One region of the Echinicola vietnamensis DSM 17526 genome, then DNA from elsewhere that is predicted to be linked to it. Evidence: riboswitches for the same ligand, from Rfam matches in the RefSeq annotation. Region 1 holds a riboswitch; each other region holds the start of a gene.
The links. Region 1 has a riboswitch for thiamine pyrophosphate ahead of ECHVI_RS04870 (TonB-dependent receptor). Riboswitches for the same ligand answer to the same signal wherever they lie in the genome.
Positions count from the first base shown of each region.

Region 2: another riboswitch for thiamine pyrophosphate. It lies ahead of thiS (sulfur carrier protein ThiS); the one in region 1 lies ahead of ECHVI_RS04870 (TonB-dependent receptor).
Region 3: another riboswitch for thiamine pyrophosphate. It lies ahead of thiM (hydroxyethylthiazole kinase); the one in region 1 lies ahead of ECHVI_RS04870 (TonB-dependent receptor).

Region 1 is NC_019904.1:1,162,512-1,166,745, forward strand. Features, by position in the region: gene arsB (ACR3 family arsenite efflux transporter) at 1-316, shown strand, start outside; gene ECHVI_RS04870 (TonB-dependent receptor) at 421-2,808, opposite strand; TPP riboswitch at 2,890-2,986, opposite strand; gene ECHVI_RS04875 (hypothetical protein) at 3,284-4,093, shown strand.
Region 2 is NC_019904.1:4,225,490-4,229,723, reverse strand. Features, by position in the region: gene ECHVI_RS17370 (alkaline phosphatase family protein) at 161-1,417, shown strand; TPP riboswitch at 1,618-1,717, shown strand; gene thiS (sulfur carrier protein ThiS) at 1,771-1,977, shown strand; gene thiC (phosphomethylpyrimidine synthase ThiC) at 2,064-3,935, shown strand; gene ECHVI_RS17355 (thiamine phosphate synthase) at 3,935-4,234, shown strand, end outside.
Region 3 is NC_019904.1:234,766-238,999, reverse strand. Features, by position in the region: gene cysM (cysteine synthase CysM) at 1-198, shown strand, start outside; gene ECHVI_RS01070 (LLM class flavin-dependent oxidoreductase) at 731-1,756, shown strand; TPP riboswitch at 1,859-1,953, shown strand; gene thiM (hydroxyethylthiazole kinase) at 2,181-2,981, shown strand; gene thiE (thiamine phosphate synthase) at 2,974-3,612, shown strand; gene thiD (bifunctional hydroxymethylpyrimidine kinase/phosphomethylpyrimidine kinase) at 3,609-4,234, shown strand, end outside.

The sequences.
Region 1 (4,234 bases):
TGAACTCATCATGGAACTTCCCGGAGATGTCGTCGTCATCGCTATTCCACTGTTAGTTTACTTCACTTTGATGTTTATCATCGGTTTCTTTGTCACCAAGGCTATGGGAGCCAGTTATGACAAGACGGCCGCAGTGGCCTTTACCGCAGCAGGAAATAACTTCGAGCTGGCCATTGCGGTGGCCATTGCAGTTTTTGGGCTGAATTCAGGACAGGCCTTTACGGGCGTTATCGGCCCATTGATAGAAGTGCCGGCGTTGATCCTGCTCGTAAGGGTCGCATTCTGGCTACGTAAAAAGTATTATTCTTTCAAGTGAAAAAGAAGAGTGGCATGCGGATCACAGGCGCTACCAGACGATCACGGATGGTTTCCAATGATAATCTGCGAGGGCGGTACTATCCGCATGCCATTTAAGCCTTTTTAGAACTTCACATTTACCCCCGCCATAAAATTGGTTCCGGCCATGGGGTAGTAATAGTTTTCCGTGACCAATTCCTTGCCGGCACCACCGGGCACAAAATAGCTAAAGGTGTATCCATTCGGCTCATACATTACATCAAAGACATTGTTTACCTTCACATTGAATTCCAAGGCCCTGAGGAACCTTGGCCGAAGGGTATAGGCAAACCGGATGTCATTGGTAAAGAAGGCATCCAATTTTCGGCCATCGTTTTGGGTATTGTCCAAGTACTGGTCATCCACATACTTGGCCACCCAGCTGATCTCCATGTTTTTTACGGGATGGAAATCCAGCATTGCAGAGCCTACGATGTTAGGGGAGAAGGCAATGTCCGTATCTTCGTAGGTAAACGACTCCTGCTGAAATTCTTCGGTGGAATAGTCGTCCACATATTCGGTAAAGGTGTCGATCTTATTTCGGCTGAAAGCTATATTTCCCCCCAAAGTCCATTTAGGGGATAGCTTCACCGCCCCGTCCAGCTCAATGCCGGCGCGATAAGAGTTATCCACATTTTCCCGGATGTAGGCACCCACATCGTTAATTTGGCCCGTAAGGATCAATTGGTCCTTATAGCCCATGTAATAAAAATTGGCCGAATAGCTAACATTGCCTTTTTGGGCCCTGATGCCAGCCTCCACATTATGCAAGCGTTCCGGTCGTGGAATTTCGGTGATAGGATTGTCCGTAAAGTCACTTCTCACAGGTTCGCGATTGGCCACAGCATAGGAAGCGTACCAGGTTTCGCCTTTCCCGGACTCATAGCTAATCCCCACCTTCGGATTAAAGAAATCATAATGCTGCGCCCCGTCCACGATGCGGCGGTCATCATTGATGCCTTTAAAGCGGTAATCGATTTGCCTGAACTGTAAGTCCCCAAACAAGTAAAGTCGGTCTGCTACTTCATAGGTGGCTTTGGCATAAATATTTCGATCATCCTTTACAGCATTGTTATCGTAATAGCGATCCCGGATATCCGTTTCTCCAGCGATCCTTGCCCAGATGATTTCACCGAAGTGATCTCCATCATAGCGGTTGGCTCCACCTCCCAAGATCACATCCCAACGACCATCATCCGACACGTAGTTCAGTGAAAAAACTCCACCAAAGAAATCATTGTCCAGCCACCTTCTTCGGATGATATCGGTACTTTCGATGGTTTCATTGCCGATCACGACAGGATCCAGGCCATAGCTGGCATAGTCATCATCCTCACGGAATTGTTCATAATATCCGCGGCCGTAGGTATAATGCAGGGCAGCATGGGCTTTCCAGTTTTGACCGTACTTTCCAGTATAGATAAACTGGTAGTGGTCCTGCTGGTAATTATCGGTTTCATTGTCGTACGTGTAGTAGTTAAAGGTCCGGTCAGTTTCCAACTTATCTTCTGGAAGGCCATACCAGGCTTGATAGGTTTTCTCTTTACCTGAAAATACGTTGACCTTGAAGACATGATTATCGCCATAGTACCCGCCCGACAAGAAATAGGATTTTAGATCTGATGAGGCCCTGTCCACATATCCATCCGACTTGATCTGGGAGAGGCGTGCATCCACCGCCCAACGATCATTCAGCAGGCCAGAGCCCGCCTGCACGGTATATTTTTGGGAATTGAAAGAGCCAAAAGAAGTGGCCACTTCACCGTAAGCCTCCTCTTTTTTGGTATCCGTTTGGATGTTCATGCTGGCCCCGAATGTGGCCGCACCGTTGGTGGAGGTTCCCACGCCTCGCTGGATTTGGATATTGTCTACCGAACTGGCAAAATCGGGCATATTTACCCAAAAGACCCCATGGGATTCCGCATCATTGAGTGGAATACCGTTCACGGTGACATTAATCCTGGTCTGGTCAGATCCTCTAATCCTCAGCCCCGTATAACCGATTCCAGCTCCAGCATCGGAATTGGTGACCACCGAAGGGGTATTGTTAAGCAAGAAGGGGATATCCTGTCCCAAATTGTTTTTGGCAATATCCTCCTTGGTGACGGTGGAAAAGGTAGTTGGCGTGGTTTCCGAAGCCCGAGTGGCCGAAACGATAAATTCCTCGGTCAGCAATGCATTCGGTTCCAACAAGATTTCCAGTCGTGGACTTTGGGCTTCTACTGTTTGTACATGAGCCTCGTATCCCACATAGGAAACCTTGAGCTGGTAATTCCCGGAAGGAACATTTTTGATGGTAAAAGTACCGTTTAGGTCAGCAGTGGCTCCTCTACCCGTGCCTTCCAAAATGACATTGGCACCGATAAGCGGTTCGCCGGTTTCGGCATCCTTTACGGTACCGGTAAGTTGATGTTGCGCCATAGCACAAATCCCTGTCAGCAGCCATGCTGCAATCAGCAATAAAGTTTTCATGATCAAAATTGATTAAGCTGGTTAAACATCAGTGCCGTCCAGGGGTGACGACCCTATTCGTTGTTTACCCGAAGTTCCATAAATATGGAAATCGCATTTCCCTTCGCCGGCACTACCCGGATCAGGTAATATGGGTATGATCTCAGCCCGTAATTTTTGGGCACCCCTAATTCGATCTGTTCTTGCTGCAAAGGTAGAAGGATTATGGAAAAAGAAAAAACAACTCTAATTGGTATTTTACTCAACAGTTAATGGCCAATTTTCCACACTGACCATTATCGGCCGCAGGCAAGCTAGCACCTTTCTCTTTTGCTTTTCATCTCAACACTTCAATTAATATGGTACAAGACACTTTTTTATTGGTCTACAAAATAGCAGCATTAATTGCGTTTATAACCGGTATAATTTACCTTTAATAGGTACGGGGTTGGCATTGTGTTTGCCTATTCCAATCCGAAAACTAAACCAACTATTTATGATAAGAAAGCCAATAGGATTCTTACTAGCAGCTATGGTGATGTTTGCGTCATGCAACAACGACGAAGCGCCAATGCCACAGCAATCAGAAAAGCCTGCATTGCCTCCTGAAGCCAGCATGGCTCCGGACATGACGATGTTTGATGATGAAGGCCAAGAGCAAGCCCGGCTTTCCGCAGTGACCAATTGGGCATACGCTGCGGTAAATGTAGGGGTGTATTCTTCCATCCTTTATTCACACTTGGTCGTTCCGGTGACAGCTTTTAAAGCCACCATTGGCACAGAAGCTTCTTTTGATGAAGAGGCAGGTCTTTGGGTATGGGAGAAGGATTTTGATGTAGAAGGTCATGGGTCATATGACATCCGCCTTACCGCTAATGTCCAAGATGAAAACGTAAACTGGATGGGGTATATTTCTGGTGAAGGAAATGTGGATAACTTCGTTTGGTTCACCGGCACTTCTAATGTGACGGGCGAAGCTGGCTATTGGGAGTTATTCGAATCGCCGGAGTCTCCTTCGGTTTGGCTATCCAATGCTTGGGAATATGACAAAGAAACCGGCAACGGGTCGACCACCTTTAATGTAGAAAAAGAAGGAGATAATCTTGGCAGTTCTATTACATACCGCATTGATAATGATATGGAGATGGACAGAAGTGTCATCATTTCCAACACCTCTCTGGATAATGAAATCTTGGTAAATTGGAGCAAAGCAGACAAATATGGGCAAGTAAAAAGTGAAAGCCACTTTGAGAGCAGCGCCTATTTTTGCTGGGATGCCAACCTTCAAAATATAAGTTGCGAATAATCACCTCTATGACGTGGTCCACGAAAAAGGCGAAAGGATATCAGTTCCTTTCGCCTTCTTTTTTTATCCCTCCACATGGATCAAAGAATAACGGATCAAGCTACAACCTTGGGGACTGGCAGTTTGCTTCATGATAAAACC
Region 2 (4,234 bases), 2.5 Mb from region 1:
AATGCTAGCCCCAAAACACCTTATATTTAACACATACTTTACGATAAACGTAGGCACCATCCATCAACTAAAAGCTCCAATACTGGATAATTTAACGCTAAATTGATCTAAAATCCTATGGATTGGATTATTTTTGAGCTTTAAAACAATATTACTGCGCATGAGGTTATTTTTCGTCACGGTCTTATCGATGTTAACCATTTTCGAAGGATTTGGTCAAGGGCAACCGGCATCTTACGTGCTATTAATCTCCTTGGATGGCTATCGTCATGATTATACCGAGCGGTTTCATCCACCACATATAGAAGCGTTCATTTCGGAAGGAACAGCTGCCACCTCGATGATTCCTTCCTTTCCAACCAAAACCTTTCCTAATCACTACACCATCGCTACGGGTATGAGACCTGGTAATCATGGATTGGTGGACAATACTTTTTTTAGTCCTGAGAAAGATAAAATGTACCGCATCAGTGATCGCTCGGTCGTACAGGATGGAAGTTGGTATGGCGGTACTCCCATTTGGGTCCAGGCAGAAAAAAATGGCCTCACATCAGCCAGTTATTTCTTTGTCGGCTCTGAAGCTGCCATTCAGGGGATTCGTCCAAGTTATTACTATGACTATGACGGCACCGTTCCCAATGCAGAACGGATAGATCAGGTCCTGAAATGGTTAGAACTTCCTGAAGCGGAGCGGCCAAAGATGATTACCTTGTATTTTTCTGACATGGACGATACAGGACATAAATATGGTCCTGATAACGACGAGAAGTTAGAAGAGGCCCTGCTAAAGTTGGATCGTGAATTGGGAACGTTGTTTGAAGGTGTAAAAAAAACGGGGCTTCCTGTAAATATCATCATTGTTTCCGATCACGGAATGGCCAATGTGACCAAAGACCGGCTGATCGATATAGAAAAGCTCTTGGCACCTTTTCCATTGGAATATTACAATAATGGAGCTTTGGCCCATTTGCATTTGCAGGACCCAAAGGACAAGAAAAGGCTCAAACGATCCCTTCGAGAGTTAGAAGATCACTTTACTGTCGTAGATCCACTGACCAAGGGCCATTATGGATCGTCCATTGAGTACCCGTCAAGGGTTGGGGATCTATTGCTTATTCCGGATCCTGAACATTACCTTGTGGCTACGTCGGGATTCATCAAATACCAAAATCGAGGGGCAATGTATGATACCAAAACCTTTGGCGAGCACGGATTTGATCCGAAGTGGAAGGACATGCATGCCATTTTTTATGCCAATGGTCCCTCCATCAAGTCAGGATTGACCGTTAATTCCTTCGAGAACATCCATGTTTACCCGCTGCTCTGCACCTTACTCCAACTTCCCATTCCAGCGCACATTGATGGGGATAAACGGGTATTGGAGCATATTTTAAAGGAGAATACTACCGAAAAATAATCTGTTATTGGCACCATTTTCGGCGGCTTTATAGTAGGAGCTGGTTCCGTCATGACATGCGGCTAGAAACCCTGATTTGTGGCCTGAAAATTTTTCCCTGGAATATAATTTAGGGCTTAGTCCATGAAAATAGCCTAAAAGAAAGAAATTTTACCAATAGCTTTTGAAATTCCCACATCATGTTACCTTTGTAACCACGTACAAGACTTTAGGGGTGTTCCGATAATCTATCGGGGCTGAGACATACCCTCTGAACCTGATCCCGGTAATGCGGGCGAAGGGAAAAGTGAAGCGTCCTTCCGAGCGATTATCTTCATTCCTGAAGTTTTTTTATCACAAAAAATTAAATTCTTATGAATTTTATCCTTAACGGTGAGCCTTTTGAGCTTACAGAGGGGAATTTGTCATTGTCAGGAATGCTCCAACAACAACAGATTGATGCCACCCGTGGGATGGCCTTGGCAGTCAATGACCAAGTGATTCCCAAATCCGAATGGGACCATTACCAAGTCTCTGAAAACGACAAGATCCTTATTATCAAAGCCACCCAAGGCGGATAAGCTTTTTGGATCTTTGTCGATCGAGACTGGTTCCTCCAGGTTCTCATCTTACCCTTTCCAACTTTCCAACCTTACAAAGAATTACCATGAAAACGCTCAGTCAAGAAAACATTGAATCTTACATTACCACAGATCCTTTTCCTAATTCAAAGAAAGTATATGTATCGGGCACCTTGCATCCCATAAAGGTGGCCATGCGTGAAATCGCGCTGCATGATACCGTATCACACTTGGACCGTCATGAGACGGTAGAAAAAAATCCACCTGTAACGGTTTATGACACCAGTGGTCCCTATACTGATCCAGCGGCAGAGATAGATGTAAAAAAAGGGCTTCCCAGGCTCCGCGAAGAGTGGATCACCAATACGGGAGATGTGGAACAGCTAGATCAACTCACTTCAGCATACGGTCAGCGAAGACTGGCCAATCCCGCATTGGATAAGTTGCGGTTTGACCTGGTGAAAATGCCTTATCGTGCCAAATCAGGAAACAATGTAAGCCAGATGCATTATGCCAAAAAAGGCATCATCACTCCAGAGATGGAATACATTGCCATTCGTGAAAACCAACGCATCGCAGAACAGCAAGAACTCACCAAACAGCATCCTGGCCAAAATTATGGTGCCAATACGCCTAAAGGAATGATTACACCGGAATTTGTTCGGGATGAAGTGGCAATGGGCAGGGCAGTTATTCCGGCCAATATCAACCACCCCGAAGCAGAGCCCATGATTATCGGGCGAAATTTCTTGGTTAAGATCAATGCCAATATCGGAAACTCGGCGATAGGCTCCAGTATTGAAGAAGAAGTAGAAAAGGCCGTTTGGGCGTGCCGATGGGGAGCAGATACGATCATGGACCTTTCCACCGGAAAGAATATTCACGAAACCCGTGAATGGATTCTTCGCAATAGCCCCGTTCCCATTGGGACGGTACCCATTTACCAAGCGTTGGAAAAAGTCAACGGCAAGGCAGAAGACCTGACGTGGGAACTGTTTCGGGACACCCTGATCGAGCAGGCAGAACAAGGCGTGGATTATTTCACCATTCATGCCGGAGTATTGCTCCGTTACGTTCCCATGACCGCCAAAAGGGTGACAGGAATTGTTTCCAGGGGAGGTTCCATTATGGCCAAATGGTGCTTGGCCCACCACAAAGAAAATTTCCTTTACACCCATTTTGAGGAAATCTGTGAAATTATGAAAGCGTATAACGTCACCTTTTCACTCGGGGATGGTTTACGCCCAGGATCCATTGCGGATGCCAATGATCCGGCCCAATTTGCAGAACTTGAAACGTTGGGTGAATTGACGAAAATTGCTTGGAAACATGACGTACAGACCATTATCGAAGGCCCCGGCCATATTCCGATGCATATGATCAAAGAGAACATGGATAAGCAGTTGGTAGCCTGTGGGGAAGCGCCTTTCTATACCTTGGGACCATTGACGACGGATATTGCCCCCGGTTATGACCACATCACTTCAGGAATTGGTGCGGCGATGATCGGATGGTACGGTTGTGCGATGCTGTGTTATGTTACCCCTAAGGAACATTTGGGCTTGCCAGAGAAAAAGGATGTCAAAGACGGCGTCATCACCTATAAAATCGCTGCCCATGCAGCAGATTTGGCAAAGGGACACCCTGGAGCCCAATACCGTGATGATGCCCTCAGCAAGGCCCGTTTTGAATTCCGCTGGGAAGACCAGTTTAACCTTTCCCTAGACCCGGACACCGCAAGGTCATTCCATGATGAGACACTTCCTGCAGATGGTGCCAAAATAGCCCATTTCTGTAGCATGTGTGGCCCCAATTTCTGCAGTATGAAAATCACCCAAGATGTAAGGGATTATGCTGACAAGAATGGACTGAATGATCAAGAAGCCATCGAAGAAGGGATGCAAAAGAAAGCACAGGAGTTCTCCGATAAAGGTGGTGAAATCTATCTAAATCAATAATGGAGCTGGTCGTCATCAGTTCACCGAAAAGCGAAAATGATGAAATCGAAACCATGGTCCAGCTTTTGGACCATGGTCTTTACCGTCTCCATCTACGAAAGCCGGACTGGTCAAAAGACCAAGTAGAAGCGCTCATTGCGCAGATTCCTGTCGCTTACTACCCGAAAATATCCCTTCACGAGCACCACGAGCTCATCGAAGCACTCGGACTAGGAGGGAGGCACTTTAAAAGTGACCAAACAGTGCATGCTGGTTCCGGCGTTGGGAGTAAATCCTTTCATGATCTCGCAGCAATGGAA
Region 3 (4,234 bases), 930 kb from region 1:
ATCATCGATGTGAGTCAGGAGGAAGCTACTGAGATGACCCGGAGAATGGCCAAAGAAGAAGGAATTCTTGCCGGGATGAGCAGTGGAGGAGCCTTGCATGCTGCGGTGAAGCTAGCCGAGTCACTCGATTCAGGGGTGATTGTTTGTATCACCTGTGACCGTGGTGACCGGTATTTGAGTTCGGATTTGTTTGGGTGATTTTTCCTTTGTGCATTACAAATGCACTCCTCGGTGGATATGTGGATCAGATTGTTGCTACTGTGCTGGGGGCGGTTGTGATTGTTGAACCTTACTTCCTGAGTTATGAAAAGCAGCTTTATTTCATTCCTGTCGATAGCAATAATTGATACCTGTAGAATAGTATTGTCTCTATTCGTAGGGATATTCTTTATAATGAATTGGGGTGTGATGACGGGTAGTAATGAAGGTCTTACAGTGGAATATAATTTATTTGGGCATGAATTTTTTACTGAAGAAGGAGATACATTTTACCATCTTATGTTTTTTTAAGTTCCTGTTTTTCTTGTATTCCTATCCTTTATAGTGTTGACTTATGTAAAAAAATCATTACTAGAAATAATGCGCTGACATGAAAATCGCATGTCTTTCCCAGATAACAAAGTCATTAAAACCGGAACGGCCGTTTAGACCGTTCCGTTTTTTTTTATTCAGCTGTAGAGAACGATTTTTGTATTATTCCAGTTGGTAATAAAACGAAATGATAGGTAAGATGAAACAAAGTAAACCACTGGATGAGGTAGCCTTTTCCGTACTGGATCTGGCTATTATCAAGGAGCAGCATGATGCAGCTGATGCATTCGAAAGGAGCTTAGACCTGGCTAAGCATACCGAGAAATGGGGATATAAACGGTTTTGGTTGGCAGAGCATCACAATATGGTCAGTGTCGGCAGTTCAGCGACAGCGGTGTTGATCGGACATATAGCAGGAGGTACCCGACACATCCGTGTAGGTTCAGGTGGGATCATGCTGCCAAACCACGCACCATTGATGGTAGCAGAGCAATTTGGCACTTTGGCGTCTCTCTATCCTGATCGGATAGACCTTGGCTTGGGCCGGGCACCGGGCACGGATCAGACCACGGCCAGGGCATTGAGAAGAGACCGGTTGGAAACCGTAGAGGAATTTCCACGAGATTTGGAGGAGTTACAGCTTTACCTTTCTGATGACAATATAGATGGTAAGGTAAGGGCCATTCCGGGAGAAGGACTGGATATTCCCATTTACCTTTTGGGAAGTAGCATGAGCAGTGCTAGGCTCGCTGCTAAAAAAGGATTGCCATATGCCTTTGCCAGCCATTTTGCCCCCGCCCAGTTTTTGGATGCCATTCGCTATTACCGAGAGCATTTCGAGCCTTCTGAATATTTGAAAAGCCCCTATGTGATTTCCTGTGTCAATGTGATTGCTGCCGAAACAGATGAAAAGGCCCATCAGATGGCCACTTCATTTTATCAAATGGCCTTGGGGATCGTACGAAGGAAATCCTATCCATTACGACCTCCGGTGGATACCATGGAGGGGATTTGGACAGAAGCTGAAGCAGCAGCCATCAACCAGATGATGGCTTGTAGTTTTGTGGGCGATGCTACCTCTGTACGGGGGGAATTGGAGCATTTTCAGGAAATCACCCAAGTGGATGAAATCATGGTCTGTTCACATATTTATGATCATGGCGAGCGGCTAAGATCCTATGAATTGGCGGCTTCGTGTTTTAAAAAGAAATTGGTCACACCGTGATGAATGGATGACCGTGTGGGAAGTTGATTTCACCCTAGGATGTATTAAAACTTCACACGACTAACTTTGCGGCATGGGATTAAAATCGTAATTTCACCATAATACAAACTTTAGGGGTGTCCCTGCATGGGGCTGAGATAATACCCTTCGAACCTGAAGCGGGTAGTACCGACGGAGGAAAAAGTTACCTTTTCTTGCAGGCTTTTGCCTGTGCAGTTTGCAGGTTCCCTAAAGTTTTTTAACCCGCTTTATGCATTTGGAATCGTTATGAGAGCTGAAACTACAATAAAATCAGGCTGTTTGGAGATGGAATCATAGCATCGCTATGGTGAGATCGAAAACAGCAGCGAAGCGATTGATTTTGAAGTGGTTTCAGGTCGCAATAGATAGGCTAATGCACAATGCGGGTTTATAAGCTGAGGATATGAAGGAATCTGTAATAAACAATCTGAAAACACTGAGAGAAAAAGGCCCTTTGGTACAGAGCATTACCAATTATGTGGTCATGAACAATACGGCCAATGCGCTATTGGCTGTAGGCGCCTCTCCGATCATGGCTCATGCCAAGCTGGAGATGGCGGACATGGTCAAAATCGTTCATGCATTAGTGGTCAATATCGGTACATTGGATGAGTTTTGGGTGGATAGCATGTTGCTGGCAGCCAAAGAAGCCAATGAGCGAAACACCCCTTGGGTCCTGGATCCGGTGGGAGCTGGTGCCACCCCCTATCGAAACGAGACCTTGACGAGGCTGTTGACTTTTAAACCGACCATTATTCGAGGAAATGCTTCCGAAATCATGGCTTTGGCCAAAGCAAATGTGCAGACAAAGGGAGTGGACAGTACCCATTCTTCTGATGAGGCATTGGCATATGGCAAGCAACTTTCCAAAGAAACGGCAGCCGTCGTATGCATATCTGGAGAGACGGACTATATCATTGATGGGGAGAGGCTGACCAAAGTCAAGAACGGCCATGCATTGATGGGGAAAGTTACGGGAATGGGCTGCACCGCCACTGCGCTGATAGCAGCTTTTGCGGGCATTACCAGCGATCCCTATTTGGCCACGGTCGCGGGGATGACCACTATGGGCTTGGCCGGAGAAATAGCCGCCCGAAAAGCAGAAGGTCCCGGGACACTCCAGCTGTACCTATACGATGCACTTTACCATCTCAAAGAAAGTGAAGTGAAGCAATGGGCAAAACTGGAAGAAAGCCATGCATAAGATTTCTTTTCCCTACAGGCTGTATTTGGTGACCGATCAGCAGGCCTGTTTGGGCAGGGATTTTTTTTGGGTGCTCGAAGAGGCCTTGAAGGGTGGAGTGGAGCTGGTCCAATTACGAGAAAAAAGCCTTTCCAAGGAAGCTTTTCTTACCAAGGCTTTGAGGGTAAAATCCCTTTGTGATCGGTATGAAGTTCCTCTGATCATCAATGATAGTTTGGAAGTGGCGAAGGAGACCTCTTCTTATGGTGTCCATATAGGGCAGTCTGATAGCAGTATGAAGTCTGCCAAAGACTTTTTAGGGAGCCGTTTTCCGGTAGGTTTGTCCTTGGAACGAATGGATGAACTTACGGCTGATAGGACTGAGTTGGCATGGTATTACGGGGTGAGCCCTGTTTTTTCAACCCCGACAAAACCTGATACACGCTACGAATGGGGCCTAAGTGGCCTACAAAAGCTTCGCAAAGCCACTTCGAAACCCTTAGTGGCCATTGGCAATATAAACGAAAGCAATGCGGGTGCGGTCATGAAAGCAGGGGCAGATTGCTTGGCAGTGGTATCTGCGATCTGCAGTGCAGCACATCCAGCAAAAGCAGCAGAAGCATTTCGGAATGAAATAGAAAAAGCAACATGAACGATAAAATCAAAACCTATTTGCCTGTCCTGACCATTGCTGGCTCAGACAGCGGTGGCGGAGCAGGGATCCAAGCAGACCTCAAGACATTTTCTGCTTTGGGGTGCTTCGGTACCAGTGTCATTACGGCTACTACTGCCCAAAATACCCAAGGAGTAAGAAGTATCCATGACATCCCCGAGCAGCATATCCAAGACCAGTTGGAAGCAGTGCTTTCGGATATTGGGCCGAAGGCCATAAAAATAGGCATGATCAACCGGCCTGAAGTGGTTAGGGTGATCGTGGAAGCCTTGAGGAGGTATCCCGATATTCCAGTGGTCTTTGATCCAGTGATGGTGGCTACCAGCGGTGACCGTTTGATTAAGGAAGAAACCGTGGAGGTCATCAAACAGGAATTGTTTCCGGTTTCCAATGTGATTACCCCAAACATGGACGAGGCGGCCGTCCTTATCGGCAAAGCGGTCAATGATCCGCAGGAAATGGAGAAGGCTGCCCAAACGCTCTTAGGTTACGGATCAGGCTTCGTCTTGGTCAAGGGAGGACACCTCCAAGGGGATCAGGTGTCTGATGTGCTTTGTGGGGATGGACAGACTCATGTTTTTGAAAGTGCAAAAATCAAAAC